Regions from separate parts of the Citrobacter werkmanii genome, predicted to be linked through region 2. Evidence: predicted binding sites of a transcription regulator. Region 2 holds the regulator's gene; the other holds the start of a gene.
The links. The regulator Fur, encoded in region 2, represses iron uptake genes when iron is present. The targets are predictions, from matches to a motif close to ATAATAATGAGAACNACTATCAA.
Positions count from the first base shown of each region.

Region 1: the regulator Fur is predicted to act here: its motif matches at 2,833-2,855, upstream of feoA (ferrous iron transporter A).

Region 1 is NZ_CP044101.1:4,747,204-4,754,632, reverse strand. Features, by position in the region: gene feoC ([Fe-S]-dependent transcriptional repressor FeoC) at 1-146, opposite strand, end outside; gene feoB (Fe(2+) transporter permease subunit FeoB) at 158-2,476, opposite strand; gene feoA (ferrous iron transporter A) at 2,495-2,722, opposite strand; gene FOB24_RS23450 (Tex family protein) at 3,098-5,431, opposite strand; gene greB (transcription elongation factor GreB) at 5,530-6,003, opposite strand; gene ompR (osmolarity response regulator transcription factor OmpR) at 6,229-6,948, shown strand; gene envZ (two-component system sensor histidine kinase EnvZ) at 6,945-7,429, shown strand, end outside.
Region 2 is NZ_CP044101.1:1,760,234-1,767,662, reverse strand. Features, by position in the region: gene ybfF (esterase) at 1-751, shown strand, start outside; gene ybfE (LexA regulated protein) at 880-1,167, shown strand; gene fldA (flavodoxin FldA) at 1,323-1,853, shown strand; gene fur (ferric iron uptake transcriptional regulator) at 2,143-2,589, shown strand; gene tcuR (tricarballylate utilization LysR family transcriptional regulator TcuR) at 2,717-3,643, shown strand; gene tcuA (FAD-dependent tricarballylate dehydrogenase TcuA) at 3,741-5,144, shown strand; gene tcuB (tricarballylate utilization 4Fe-4S protein TcuB) at 5,131-6,270, shown strand; gene tcuC (MFS transporter) at 6,324-7,429, shown strand, end outside.

The DNA of each region.
Region 1 (7,429 bases), 1.9 Mb from region 2:
ATCCGCACCGCTTTGCCCATCTTTTCTAACTGATTCAGCATGGCGTCAATCATTGGCTGCGGGGTATGCAGCGTGTGGCTAATTTGCTTTGCCTCCATGCGCCCCCGCAGCGCCAGTAAATCACGAACCTGAATAAGCGATGCCATCGTTTTCAGCCTTAATGGCAATCGCCAGTGGTACTGGAACAGCAGGAGCTAGCTGTTCTGTTGGTTGACAGCAGTGAGAGATCCACCCGGCTGCGGGCACGGCGCAGCAGACCCAGCAACACGATGTTAAACAGAATGACGGCTAAGATGCACACCAGACTGTAAGTCGGATGCGCTTTGTAGCTGACGGTCTGATAAAACAGCGTTGACAGTGAATAGGCGATGTTCAGGCCCCACAGGATCGAGAAGCCCATCCAACCACGGCTGGATTCACGTGCGATAGCCCCCATCACTGAAATGCACGGGACATACAGCAGCACGAAAATCAGGTAGCTGTACGCGGCGGCGGCGCTGCCAAATTTCTCGCCCATCACGCCCATTGCGCCTGTAGCCATCTCGCCGTCGCCTTTGCTGGCTTCAATAGGGTTGGCCAGCACGCTCAGGCTGAAGGTGTCTTTCAGGCTTTGCCAGGTTTCATCCACCGCACTGAACAGCTCGTCACCGAGGTGGAAATCTGCCGGATTGAATTCTTCTTCCTGAATGTTTTCTGCGGTGTAAAGCGTGTTCAGCGTACCGACAACCACCTCTTTTGCCATCGCACCGGTGAACAGACCGACGGTTGCCTGCCAGTTATCTTCGTGGACGCCAATCGGCTTGAAGACTGGGGTGATGACGCGGCTGACGGAAGCCAGAGCAGAGTCGTTGATGTTATCGACGATTTTCCCGCTTAGCGAGAAGCTGTTAAAGGCGCTGAGGAAAATACTGACGATGATAATCACTTTACCGGCACGCAGCACGAAGCCTTTCAGACGTTGCCAGGTCTGAATAATCAGGCTCTTGATGTGCGGCACATGGTATACCGGCAGCTCCATGACGAATGGTGTTGCTTCGCCACGCATGATGGTGTGTTTGAGCATCAGGCCGGTCAGCACCGCCATGATGATACCCAGTACGTACAACGAGAAGACCGCCAGCGCGCCGTTCTGACCAAAGAAAGCCGCGGCAAAGACGGCGAAAATCGCCAGACGTGCGCCGCAGGACATAAACGGCGCCATCATGATGGTCATCAGACGTTCACGTGGCGCATCCAGCGTACGGGCGCCCATCACCGACGGTACGTTGCAGCCAAAGCCGACTATCAGCGGGACAAACGATTTGCCCGGCAGTCCCAGTGCCTGCATCAGACGGTCCATCACAAACGCAGCGCGCGCCATGTAACCGGAGTCTTCAAGGAAAGAGAGGAACAGGTACATCATGCCGATTTGCGGCACCAACGGCAGCACGGTGTTAATCCCGCCGCCAAGACCTTGCGCCAGGAAGATAGTGAGCCAGTCCGGGAAGTGCAGCGTATAGCCAATCCATTGAATACCATGAATAAACAGCGCCACGGAACCCACATCGAATAACGGCTGCAGTGCGCCGCCAATGTTAATGGCGAGCAGGAACATCAGGTACATCACGAACAGGAAAATCGGCAACCCGAGGAAGCGGTTGAGGACAATTTTATCCACCGCGGTGGTGAAATGGCTCGGCTCTGCCGTCAGGGTATTACTGACGGTATCGCAGATTGCGGCGATGCATTGGTAACGCGCATCGGCGATATGCAGCGCGGGATCGTCCATTGTTTCACTCAGACGCGCAATGGCGGCATCGAGGTTTTGCGCGGCCTCACCGGCGTAGGCACGGCTGTAGATATCGCCTTCCAGCATTTGCAGGCCCAGCCAGCGGCGTTGTTTTAGCGGCATATCTTTGGCCATCGCATCGGCGAGGGAATCGGCTTCCTGCAACAACGGCTGGGCATAATGCACCAGTTCGACGGTGTCGTTTTCCTTGTAGCGATCGATCGCCAGCTTCAACGCTTCAATGCCGCGGGCGCGGGTGGAGACCAGCGGAACCACCGGGCAGCCAAGACGGGCGGAGAGGGCGTCGATATCGATACGGATTTGCTGTTTCTCAGCAATATCCAGCATGTTCAGAGCGACGATACAGGGAATGCCCAGCTCAAGCAGTTGCAACGTCAGGTAGAGGTTGCGCTCAAGGTTTGAGGCATCGACCACGTTGATCAACAGATCCGCGTCGCCGCTTAAAATGTAGTGGCAGGCGATTTGCTCATCAAGAGAGGTCTGCGACGAGATTGTCGTCAGTGAATAGGTGCCGGGTAAGTCGACCAGCGTGACCTGATGGTCCGTCGTGGCGAAATGACCTTCTTTACGCTCAACGGTAACGCCAGCCCAGTTGCCTACACGCTGACGCGCGCCGGTGAGCTGGTTGAATAAGGTTGTCTTGCCGGAATTAGGATTACCAATTAAACCAATGGTTAGTTTTTTCATTTTTATAGACTCACTGTATTAACAGGACACCGCTTCCACTTCTAATAACGCCAAATCCTTTTTACGCAATACCAGACTTACGCGACGCGTTTCAATATGGATAGGATCGCCGAGCGGGGCGACGCGAACCACGTTGAAGGATGAGCCGGGTAGCATGCCAAGTGACAACAGTTTCTGACGATAAGCCGGGCTGATTTCACGGGCAAAACCGGTAATTTTCCACGCACTGTCAGGAGTGAATTGCATAGGGACCTACTTATATCTCGCTAACTGGGTGATTACCTCATGGGGCGACAGGGCGGCATGAGACCAGATGATTAGCCAACGTAAGGAAAGAGTAAATAATCAACAAACCAATGATAATGAGAATGGTTTCTATCATCAATAGAATAAGTGTGACGGAATGTACAATTAGATAATAATTTGAGCCAATTTTGATATTCCTCAATATTTATTCTGGTTGGGGACGAATGATTCGCGCTAGCAATTATTGAAATCCTTAATGTTTAATTAAGGTTTCATCTGTTAATGAAGTGATAAATATAATGAGGAAGAGAGAAGATAATATAGTAAATATGCCGGATACGGTATTTACACCGCTATCCGGCACATGGTTTAAACTTAGCGCTTTTTACCCATTGCCGCTGCCAGCGCATCCATCATGGCGCTGTTGCCCGCAGGCTGAGCGTCACGGCCACGAGGTTTCGCGGCTTTTGGAGCCGGGCGATTGCCCTGAGTACGATCGTTATTTCCACCACTGCGACGCGCGTTGGTTTCACCTGGCTGCTCATCCAGACGCATAGTCAGCGCGATACGCTTACGCTGCAGGTCCACTTCCAGCACTTTCACCTTCACAATGTCGCCCGCTTTCACCACGGTGTGGGGATCTTCGACGAACTTATTCGACAGTGAAGAGATATGCACCAGACCGTCCTGGTGTACGCCGATATCGACAAACGCGCCGAAGTTGGTGACGTTGGTGACGGCTCCTTCCAGAATCATCCCCGGTTGCAGATCGTTCATGGTTTCTACGCCATCAGCAAACTGTGCGGTTTTGAATTCAGGACGCGGGTCGCGACCCGGTTTTTCCAGCTCTTTGATGATGTCGGTGACGGTTGGTACCCCGAAGCGCTCGTCGGTAAAATCGGCGGCTTTCAGATTGCGCAGTTCGCTGCTGTTGCCCATCAGATCGCGCAGCGATTGCTCGGTGGCGGCCAGAATGCGTTCCACAATCGGATAGGCTTCCGGGTGAACGGTGGAGGCATCCAGTGGATTATCGCCGTGATTGATACGCAAGAAGCCCGCGCACTGTTCAAAGGCTTTAGGGCCCAGACGGCTGACTTTGAGCAGTTGCTGACGGTTCTGGAACTGGCCGTTCTCGTCACGCCAGGCCACGATGTTCTGCGCCATCATGCGCGTCAGGCCCGCCACGCGGGTCAGCAGCGGTACGGAGGCGGTGTTCAGATCCACGCCGACGGCGTTTACGCAGTCTTCCACTACCGCATCCAGCTTACGCGCCAGCTGCGTCTGGCTTACGTCGTGCTGATACTGGCCCACGCCGATAGATTTCGGATCGATTTTCACCAGCTCAGCCAGCGGATCCTGCAGACGACGGGCGATCGACACCGCCCCACGCAGCGAAACATCAAGGTCCGGGAACTCCAGCGCCGCCAGCTCAGAAGCGGAGTACACTGACGCGCCGGCTTCGCTGACGATTACTTTCTGCGCGGTGACTTGCGGGAACTGTTTCTGTACGTCGAGGAAGAAACGCTCGGTTTCGCGCGACGCCGTACCATTACCAATCGCCACCAGCTCAACGTTGTATTTTTCACACAACGCTGCAACGGCGACGGCGGCTTTGGCGGCCTGACCGGTATGCGGGTAAATGGTATCGGTAGCGACCAGTTTGCCGGTACCGTCAACCACAGCCACTTTTACCCCGGTACGCAGACCCGGATCGAGGCCCATTGTGGCGCGCAGTCCGGCTGGGGCGGCCATCAGCAGGTCATGCAGGTTGCGGGCAAAGACGTTAATCGCTTCATCTTCCGCACGTTCGCGCACGGTACCCATCAGCTCGGTTTCAAGGTGCATCAGCACTTTGATGCGCCACGTCCAGCTCACCACGCCTTTACGCCAGCTGTCGGCAGGTGCGTTATTCAGGCGCAGTCCCAGATGTTCCTGGATAATCTGCTCGCCGTGGCTCTCTTTTGGCGGCTCATCGAATTGCGGATCGGCATTCAATGAAAGCTGTAACATGCCTTCGTTACGCCCACGGAACATGGCCAGCGCGCGGTGGGATGGCACGGTAGAAATCGGTTCGTGGTGGTCGAAGTAGTCACGGAACTTCGCCCCTTCCTCTTCTTTACCGCTGACCACGGTAGAAACCAAATGCGCGTTTTTCCACAGGTAATCACGAACTTTTGCCAGCAGCGCGGCGTCTTCTGCGAAACGCTCCATCAGAATGTAGCGCGCGCCGTCGAGAGCGGCTTTGGTGTCCGCCACGCCGTTTTCGGCGTTGAGGTATTTGGCGGCTTCCGTTTCCGGGTCGTGGGAGGGTTCGTTCCACAGCAGGTCAGCCAGCGGCTCCAGCCCGGCTTCAATGGCGATTTGCCCACGGGTGCGGCGCTTGGGTTTGTACGGCAGATAGAGATCTTCGAGTTCGGTCTTACTTAACGTACCGTTGATCGCATTCGCCAGATCGTCGGTCAGTTTGCCTTGCTCGCCGATAGATTTCAGGATCGCCTGACGGCGGTCTTCCAGTTCACGCAGATATCCCAGACGGGTCTCCAGATTACGCAATTGCGTATCGTCCAGACCGCCGGTGATTTCCTTACGATAACGTGCGATAAACGGCACGGTGTTCCCTTCATCAAGCAGGCGAACGGCAGCTTCTACCTGTTCAGCACGAGCCTGAATTTCACCTGCGATAATGCGGCAGAAAGAATCATTCATCATGGATAGCTTCGTCTATAGGATAAAAAATCAGGGGATAGTTATACGGATTGACTGGCAAAAATGCCAGTCATCTACGGGGGCTTCGGATTGTTCCGGTCTCACTTCACGTATTCGATCTCGTTTACGTACCAACTGGCTTCGCCGCCTGGGGTGTTTACTACCGCGAGATCGCCGACCTCTTTTTTCAGCAGCGCCCGCGCCATTGGCGAATCGATAGAGATGTAATCTTTACGGCCGAAGATCTCATCGTAGCCGACAATGCGGAATTTGCGGATGTCGCCATCGTCATTTTCAATCTCGACCCATGCGCCAAAGAAGACTTTCCCTTCCTGTTGCGGGGAGTAATCGACGATTTTCAGATTTTCCATGCACTTGGTCAAATAACGAACGCGGCGGTCGATTTCGCGCAGGCGCTTTTTATTATACTGGTAGTCGGCATTTTCGCTGCGGTCGCCCAGACTTGCGGCCCAGGTGACCTTTTTGGTGACTTCCGGGCGCTCTTCACGCCAGAGATAATTCAGTTCTTGTTTGAGTTTTTCATACCCTTCACGGGTTATCAGGGGCGTTTTCATCTTATTGTTTTACCTTCAACTCTGTGATGATGCGCACAATTAGTATTACGTGAGCATATCAACAGAATAAATAATGTATTGCGAGAAACATTGTATACTTAAGCTGCTGTTTAATATGCTTTGTAACAATTTAGCCTGGAATTCATACCAGAATTCGCTGGTGACTCACGTGAGCTTTCTTAAGAATATACACTTAATTGTTGCGAACCTTTGGGAGTAATAACAATGCAAGAGAACTATAAGATTCTGGTGGTCGATGACGACATGCGCTTACGTGCGCTTCTGGAACGTTATCTGACCGAGCAGGGCTTCCAGGTTCGAAGCGTCGCAAACGCTGAGCAGATGGATCGTCTGCTGACCCGTGAGTCCTTTCACCTGATGGTGCTGGATTTAATGCTGCCGGGTGAAGACGGCCTGTCTATTTGCCGTCGCCTGCGCAGCCAAAGCAACCCGATGCCGATCATTATGGTGACCGCGAAGGGTGAAGAAGTTGATCGTATCGTAGGGCTGGAAATCGGCGCTGACGATTACATTCCGAAACCGTTTAACCCGCGTGAACTGCTGGCGCGTATTCGTGCCGTACTGCGTCGTCAGGCGAACGAACTGCCGGGCGCACCTTCTCAGGAAGAAGCGGTTATTGCCTTTGGTAAGTTCAAACTGAACCTCGGTACGCGTGAAATGTTCCGCGAAGATGAACCGATGCCGCTCACCAGCGGGGAATTTGCGGTACTGAAAGCGCTGGTAAGCCACCCGCGTGAGCCGCTGTCTCGCGACAAGCTGATGAACCTGGCTCGTGGTCGTGAATACTCGGCGATGGAACGTTCCATCGACGTACAGATTTCTCGTCTGCGCCGTATGGTGGAAGAAGATCCGGCGCATCCGCGTTATATCCAGACCGTATGGGGCCTGGGCTACGTTTTTGTTCCGGACGGTTCTAAAGCATGAGGCGAATGCGCTTCTCACCACGAAGTTCGTTTGCCCGCACATTATTGCTCATCGTCACCTTGCTGTTTGCCAGCCTGGTGACGACTTACCTGGTCGTGCTGAACTTCGCGATTTTGCCGAGCCTCCAGCAGTTTAATAAGGTCCTGGCTTACGAAGTTCGTATGCTGATGACCGATAAACTGCAACTGGAGGACGGCACCCAACTGGTGGTGCCGCCCGCGTTCCGCCGGGAAATTTATCGTGAGTTGGGTATTTCCCTCTATTCCAACGAGGCCGCTGAAGAGGCCGGACTGCGTTGGGCGCAACACTATGAATTCTTAAGCCACCAGATGGCGCAGCAGTTGGGTGGTCCGACCGAAGTCCGCGTTGAGGTCAACAAAAGCTCGCCGGTCGTGTGGTTGAAAACCTGGCTGTCGCCCAATATCTGGGTACGTGTGCCGCTGACTGAGATCCATCAGGGTGATTTTTCGCCGCTGTTCCG
Region 2 (7,429 bases):
ATCTGCGCAAAACCTGCACAATAATTCTCCCATCGTCCTGGTTCACGGCCTGTTTGGTAGCCTGGATAACCTGGGGATCCTGGCACGCTCCCTGGTGGCCGATCACGATATCATCCAGGTTGATATGCGAAATCATGGCCTCTCGCCCCGATCGCCTGAAATGAATTATGCGGCCATGGCGCAAGACCTGGTGGATACGCTGGACGATCGACAGATCGAAAAAGCGATCTTTATTGGTCACTCGATGGGGGGAAAAGCCGTCATGGCGTTAACCGCGTTGGCCCCTGATCGTATTGATCGGCTGGTGGCTATTGATATTGCGCCGGTTGACTATCATGTGCGCCGTCACGATGAGATTTTTGCGGCAATCAATGCCGTAACCGAGGCACAAGCGTCCTCGCGCCAGCAGGCGGCAAGCGTCATGCGCCAGCATCTGCAAGAGGAAGGTGTTATTCAGTTTCTGCTGAAATCCTTTGTTGACGGCGAGTGGCGCTTTAACGTTCCCGTATTGTGGGATCAATATCCCAATATCGTCGGTTGGCAAACCCTCCCGGCATGGGAGCACCCGGCATTGTTTATTCCAGGCGGTAACTCCCCTTATGTCACCGAAGCGTATCGCGAGCAACTGCTGGCACAATTCCCGCAGGCTCGGGCGCACGTTATCGCAGGCGCGGGGCATTGGGTACATGCGGAAAAACCTGAAGCAGTGCTGCGGGCCATCCGTCGTTATCTGAACGAACCGGCTAACTGATTAAAAACTCAGCGTCCGTGCGCGATTACGCGCGTGGGCGTTGGCGTGCCTCTCCTGCTGATGTATTATGGCGCGCTATCCATCCGGGCGGACGCCTGGCTGATTGTTTCCCCGAAGTCACCAAGATCATGGCCAAAGAACAAACGGACCGTACGACATTAGATCTGTTCGCGCAGGAGCGTCGCCCGGGACGACCCAAAACTAATCCGCTCTCGCGTGATGAACAGTTACGTATAAATAAACGTAATCAGCTTAAACGTGACAAAGTTCGCGGGCTTAAGCGTGTCGAACTGAAACTGAACGCTGATGCCGTTGACGCGTTAAACGAGCTGGCCGAGGCGCGCAACATGAGTCGCAGTGAACTCATCGAAGAGATGCTGATGACCCAACTCACCGCATTGCGCGGTCAGGCATAGTCTGAATTTCTGCTCTAAATCATAAATCGTGTAGCACAGAGTGCAGTCCCGCGTGTTTGCTGTTTCCGCATGCCTGACTGTTCTGCTATGATTGCCCTTATCCGTGGGCAATGCGCCACCACCATTTCAATAAGTTTCAAGAGGTTATTTTACTCATGGCAATCACTGGCATCTTTTTCGGCAGCGACACCGGTAATACCGAAAACATCGCAAAAATGATTCAAAAACAGCTTGGTAAAGACGTTGCCGATGTACATGACATTGCAAAAAGCAGCAAAGAAGACCTGGAAGGGTATGACATTCTGCTGCTCGGCATTCCAACCTGGTACTACGGTGAAGCGCAGTGTGACTGGGACGATTTCTTCCCTACCCTCGAAGACATTGATTTTAACGGCAAACTGGTTGCATTGTTCGGCTGCGGCGACCAGGAAGATTACGCAGAATATTTCTGCGATGCGTTAGGCACAATTCGCGACATCATTGAGCCACGCGGCGCCACCATCGTCGGTCACTGGCCAACGGCGGGTTATCACTTTGAAGCGTCCAAAGGCCTGGCTGACGACGACCACTTTGTCGGTCTGGCTATCGATGAAGATCGCCAGCCGGAGCTGACCGCTGAACGCGTAGAAAAATGGGTTAAGCAGATCTCAGAAGAACTGCACCTCGACGAAATCATCAATGCCTGATTTCGCGCGGCGCAGATCCTCATCTGCGCCGCATCAATAGATAAAACCAATCAAAATAATTGCTACAAATTTGTAACTTTTCCGTCTGACCCTGTACAATGGCTGGATGCCAATCGGGTGTTGCACAGTGTGTTTGTCGGCGATACCACGTTTTGATTAACAATATATGCCAGAGACTTGCTGTTTTCATTTAACCATGGCAGTTCTATAATGATACGCAATTTCTCAAGTGCAATTTCTGTCACTTCTGTTAATGAAGTGAATCGTTTAGCTACAGGACAGATTCCGCATGACTGACAACAATACCGCATTAAAGAAGGCTGGCCTGAAAGTAACGCTTCCTCGTTTAAAAATTCTGGAAGTTCTTCAGGAACCGGATAACCATCACGTCAGTGCGGAAGACTTATACAAACGCCTGATCGATATGGGTGAAGAAATTGGTCTGGCGACCGTGTATCGTGTGCTGAACCAGTTTGATGATGCCGGTATCGTGACCCGCCACAATTTTGAAGGTGGTAAATCCGTCTTCGAACTGACTCAACAGCATCACCACGATCACCTCATTTGCCTCGACTGCGGCAAAGTGGTCGAGTTCAGCGATGATTCCATTGAAGCGCGTCAGCGTGAGATTGCGGCTAAACATGGTATTCGCTTAACCAACCATAGCCTCTATCTTTATGGCCACTGCGCCGAAGGCGATTGCCGCGAAGATGAGCATGCGCACGACGGCAAATAATGTGACGATTTCTGAAAAGCCAACCATCCGGTTGGCTTTTTTTATGGGCCAAATTTGACCATCCCCCTCTTCCTTCTACGTCAATGTTGCTTTAATGTAAAAATCAATTGCCATTCGGAGAGTTGAAATGGAACTTCGTCAACTACGCTATTTTGTGCGTATTGTAGAAACCGGCAGCATGGGTAGCGCGGCGCTCGATCTCAATATCGGTGTTTCGGCACTCAGTCAGCAAATGACGCGCCTGGAAAGCGAACTTGCTATTCGTCTGCTTCAACGCACCTCGCGCGGTGTGACGCCCACCAGCGCCGGACTGGCTTTTTACTCCCAGGCGCAGCTGGCGCTCCGGCATGCAGACGATGCAATCCTCGCCGCGCGCGAGGCCCGACTTTCCGGACACGTCAGCGTCGGTATGGCCCCCAGTACCGCTTCCGTTCTCGGCATGCCATTTATTCACGCCATGCGGGAAAGCTATGCTGATGTTCGCCTGCATGTGGTGGAAAGTCTCTCTGGCAACCTGGAACGAATGATTAATACCCGCCAGATTGATCTGGCTGTCGTGTTTCAAAAAGAAAAGATCCTGCGCTGGAGCGCCAGACCGATTCTTGAAGAACGGCTGTTTTTGATTGGGACCCATGCCCTATTGGCTGATATTGTCGACGACAATATTGCTCCAGCCCAACTGGCAAATATTCCATTGATCATGCCAAGCCCGGGACATGGTCTGCGCGGCAGGCTGGATGCCATCTGCCAGGAACACGCGCTAAATATTGAGATCGCTACTGAAATTGATGGTCTGGCGTTACTGATGCGCGCCGTACGCAGTGGCATTGGCGCCACTCTTCAGCCCGGTGCGGCGATCTCCCATCTCGATAAAGAAACTCTAAGAGTGATCGGCGTCTATAATCCGATACTTAGCCGCCCTAACTTTCTGGTCAGCCTCTCTGACGATGAACTTACCCCGGCAGGCCTTGCCGCCCGTGTGGTGCTGACGAAAGTTATGCATCAACTGGTGGAAGCAGGAAGCTGGCCTGGCGCTACTCTTTACAATAACTAAAGTACTGTTTAGCACCACATCATAGCGCCCGCACCAGCTGTGCGTATACATTTCAATTACAAATTTAACAAATAGTTAAATGGTAATGGAGTATACGATGGTTGATGTTCTGGTGATTGGTGGTGGTAATGCCGCGTTATGTGCTGCCTTGACCGCCCGGGAGCAAGGAGCTTCGGTACTCCTGCTCGAAGCGGCCCCCCGGGAATGGCGCGGAGGAAACTCCCAACACACGCGTAATTTACGTTGTATGCATGATGCGCCGCAGGATGTGCTGGTGGACAGCTATCCTGAAGAAGAATTCTGGCAAGATCTGTGGCGCGTCACGGAAGGGAATACCAACGAAGCGCTGGCGCGTCTGGTGATCCGTACCTCTTCACAATGCCGCGACTGGATGCGCCAGCACGGCGTTAACTTTCAGCCACCTCTCTCTGGCGCTTTACACGTGGCGCGAACCAACGCCTTTTTTATGGGCGGTGGAAAGGCCCTTGTGAATGCCTATTATCGCAGCGCAGAAAAGCTGGGAGTGCAGATCCGCTATAACACCCCGGTTCAGGCGCTTGAACTGCGTAATGGCGAGTTCGTGGCGGCGCTGGCAGGCGAAGAGCGCATCACCGCTAAATCCTGCGTGCTTGCCGCTGGCGGTTTTGAGTCTAACCGCGAATGGCTACGAGAAGCATGGGGAGAGAACAAGCGCGGCGAATGGCCAGCGGATAACTTCCTGATTCGCGGCACGCGCTTTAACCAGGGCGTACTGCTCAAATTTATGATGGATGCCGGAGCCGACATTATCGGCGATCCCTCCCAGTCACACTGCGTGGCCATTGATGCCAGAGCGCCATTATATGACGGCGGGATTTGCACCCGCGTGGACTGCGTCTCGCTCGGTATAGTGGTGAACCGGGACGCTGAGCGCTTTTATGATGAAGGTGAAGATTTCTGGCCCAAACGCTACGCCATCTGGGGACGTCTGGTCGCTCAACAGCCAGGGCAGATTGGCTACTCCATCATCGACAGTAAAGCTATTGGCCACTTTATGCCGCCGGTCTTTCCCGGCGCGCAGGCCAATACGTTGGCAGAGCTGGCTCTTCAGTTAGGACTGGATGCCGAACGTTTTACCCACACCGTGACGCAATACAACAACGCCTGCCAGCCAGGTCAGTTCGACCACACCGTTCTGGATAACTGCGCCACCAAAGATTTGCTACCCGCGAAAACGCACTGGGCGCGACCACTGGACCAGCCGCCATACTACGGCTATGCCCTGCGGCCAGGGATCACCTTCACTTATCTTGGGTTAAAAGTGAACGAACACGCCGCTGTGCATTTTGCCGGGCTTCCAAGCCGTAACCTGTTCGTCGCCGGAGAGATGATGGCGGGCAACGTGTTGGGCAAGGGCTACACCGCTGGCGTGGGGATGTCGATCGGCACCACCTTTGGCCGCATTGCCGGAAAAGAAGCCGCGCTGGCCGCACGTAAGGAGACACGTCATGAAGCAGCTTGAGAAACTGATCATCGAAGCGCAAATTATCACCGAACCGGAAGCTGAAGTTGAACGTGTGATGCAGGTGTGCAATGCCTGTCGCTATTGTGAAGGCTTTTGCGCCGTATTCCCGGCGATGACGCAACGTCTGGAATTCGGTAAAGCGGATATCAACTATCTGGCGAACTTGTGCCATAACTGCGGCGCTTGCCTGCACGCGTGTCAGTATGCCCCGCCTCATGAATTTGCCATCAACGTACCAAAGGCGATGGCGGAGGTCCGGCTCGAAACCTATCAGCATTATGCGCAACCCGCCGCCTTTGGCGCGCTTTATCGTCGCGCGGGCGTAACCGTGATGCTGGCGCTGGTTTTCGGTCTGATCCTGTTTTTACTCCTCGCTATAGGTTTGAAAGGTTCACTATTCCATCCTCCGCTGGCCGGGGATTTCTATCAAATTTTCCCGCATAACCTGCTGGCCTGGATGTTTGGTTCGGTCTTTATTCTGGCGATCGGTTTGCTGATGGCGGGCGTGATCCGCTTCTGGCGCGAGATCTCTCCGGGTATGCCGCGTTCCGCCGAGATTGCTGAAGCCTCACACGATGCGCTGACGCTGAAATATCTCGATGGTGGCCACGGCAAAGGTTGTAACGAAGCGGATGATGCTTTCACCCTGATGCGCCGCCGTTTCCACCACTTTACCTTCTACGGTTTTATGCTCTGCTTTGCCGCCACCGTGGTGGCTACAGGCTATCACTACTTTGCAGGCATAGAAGCGCCCTACCCGTTCTTCAGCGTTCCGGTGATGCTGGGCACGCTGGGCGGAATTGGTCTGGTTGTCGGCCCGGCTGGCTTGCTATGGCTGAATCTTAAACGCTCACCGCTACACGGCGACGCACGGCAAAAACCGATGGATCGCGGTTTTATTTTGCTGCTGCTGCTGACCAGTCTGACCGGTCTGGCGCTGCTGGCGGGAAGAGACACCTCATGGATGGCTATTTTACTGGCTATTCATCTCGGCGTGGTCATGGCGCTTTTTCTGACCATTCCTTACGGAAAATTTGCCCACGGATTTTACCGCTGCGCAGCCTTACTCAAGTGGGCGATTGAGAAACGGCGCGGCAAACAAGCGGGGGTCACAAGCGACTAACCCGCAAACTCTTACCTCTATAAATATTATGATAAGACAGTGGAGCAACCCTAATGACACAACAACCATCGCGCGCCGGAACTTTCGGCGCAATACTGCGGGTAACCAGCGGTAATTTTCTCGAACAGTTCGACTTTTTTCTGTTCGGGTTTTACGCCACCTATATCGCAAAGACGTTCTTCCCCGCGGAGAGTGAATTTGCCGGGCTCATGTTGACCTTTGCGGTTTTCGGTTCGGGTTTTTTAATGCGGCCCGTTGGCGCAATCGTGCTGGGTGCTTACATCGACAGAATTGGTCGCCGTAAAGGACTGATGGTGACGCTGGCGATCATGGGCTGCGGTACCCTGCTGATTGCCCTGGTTCCCGGTTATCAAAGCATTGGCCTGCTGGCCCCTGTGCTGGTATTAGTCGGTCGATTATTGCAAGGCTTCTCTGCGGGCGTAGAGCTGGGAGGCGTTTCGGTTTATCTTTCTGAAATCGCCACGCCTGGCAATAAAGGTTTCTACACCAGTTGGCAGTCCGCCAGCCAACAGGTCGCCATTGTGGTGGCGGCGCTGATTGGCTACGCTCTGAATGCCACACTGGGGCACGATGAGATCTCTGAATGGGGCTGGCGCATTCCGTTTTTTATTGGTTGTATGATTATTCCGTTGATCTTCGTCCTGCGCCGTTCGCTTCAGGAAACAGACGCATTTTTACAACGTACGCACCGTCCCGACACCAGGGAAATTTTCACCACTATCATCAAAAACTGGCGTCTGATCGCTGCGGGTACGCTGCTGGTAGCGATGACCACCACGACGTTTTACTTTATTACCGTCTACACCCCAACCTACGGCAGGGCCGTACTCCACCTGAGCGCGCGCGATAGCCTGGTAGTCACCATGCTGGTCGGTATTTCTAACTTTATTTGGCTGCCGATTGGCGGAGCGATATCTGACCGAATTGGTCGTCGTCCGGTATTGATGGGGATTACCGTACTCGCACTGCTTACCACCTGGCCGGTAATGCACTGGCTCACCGCCGCGCCAGACTTCATGCGCATGACGCTGGTCCTGCTTTGGTTCTCGTTCTTTTTTGGCATGTACAACGGGGCAATGGTCGCGGCACTCACCGAGGTGATGCCTGTCTATGTCCGTACGGTGGGCTTTTCACTGGC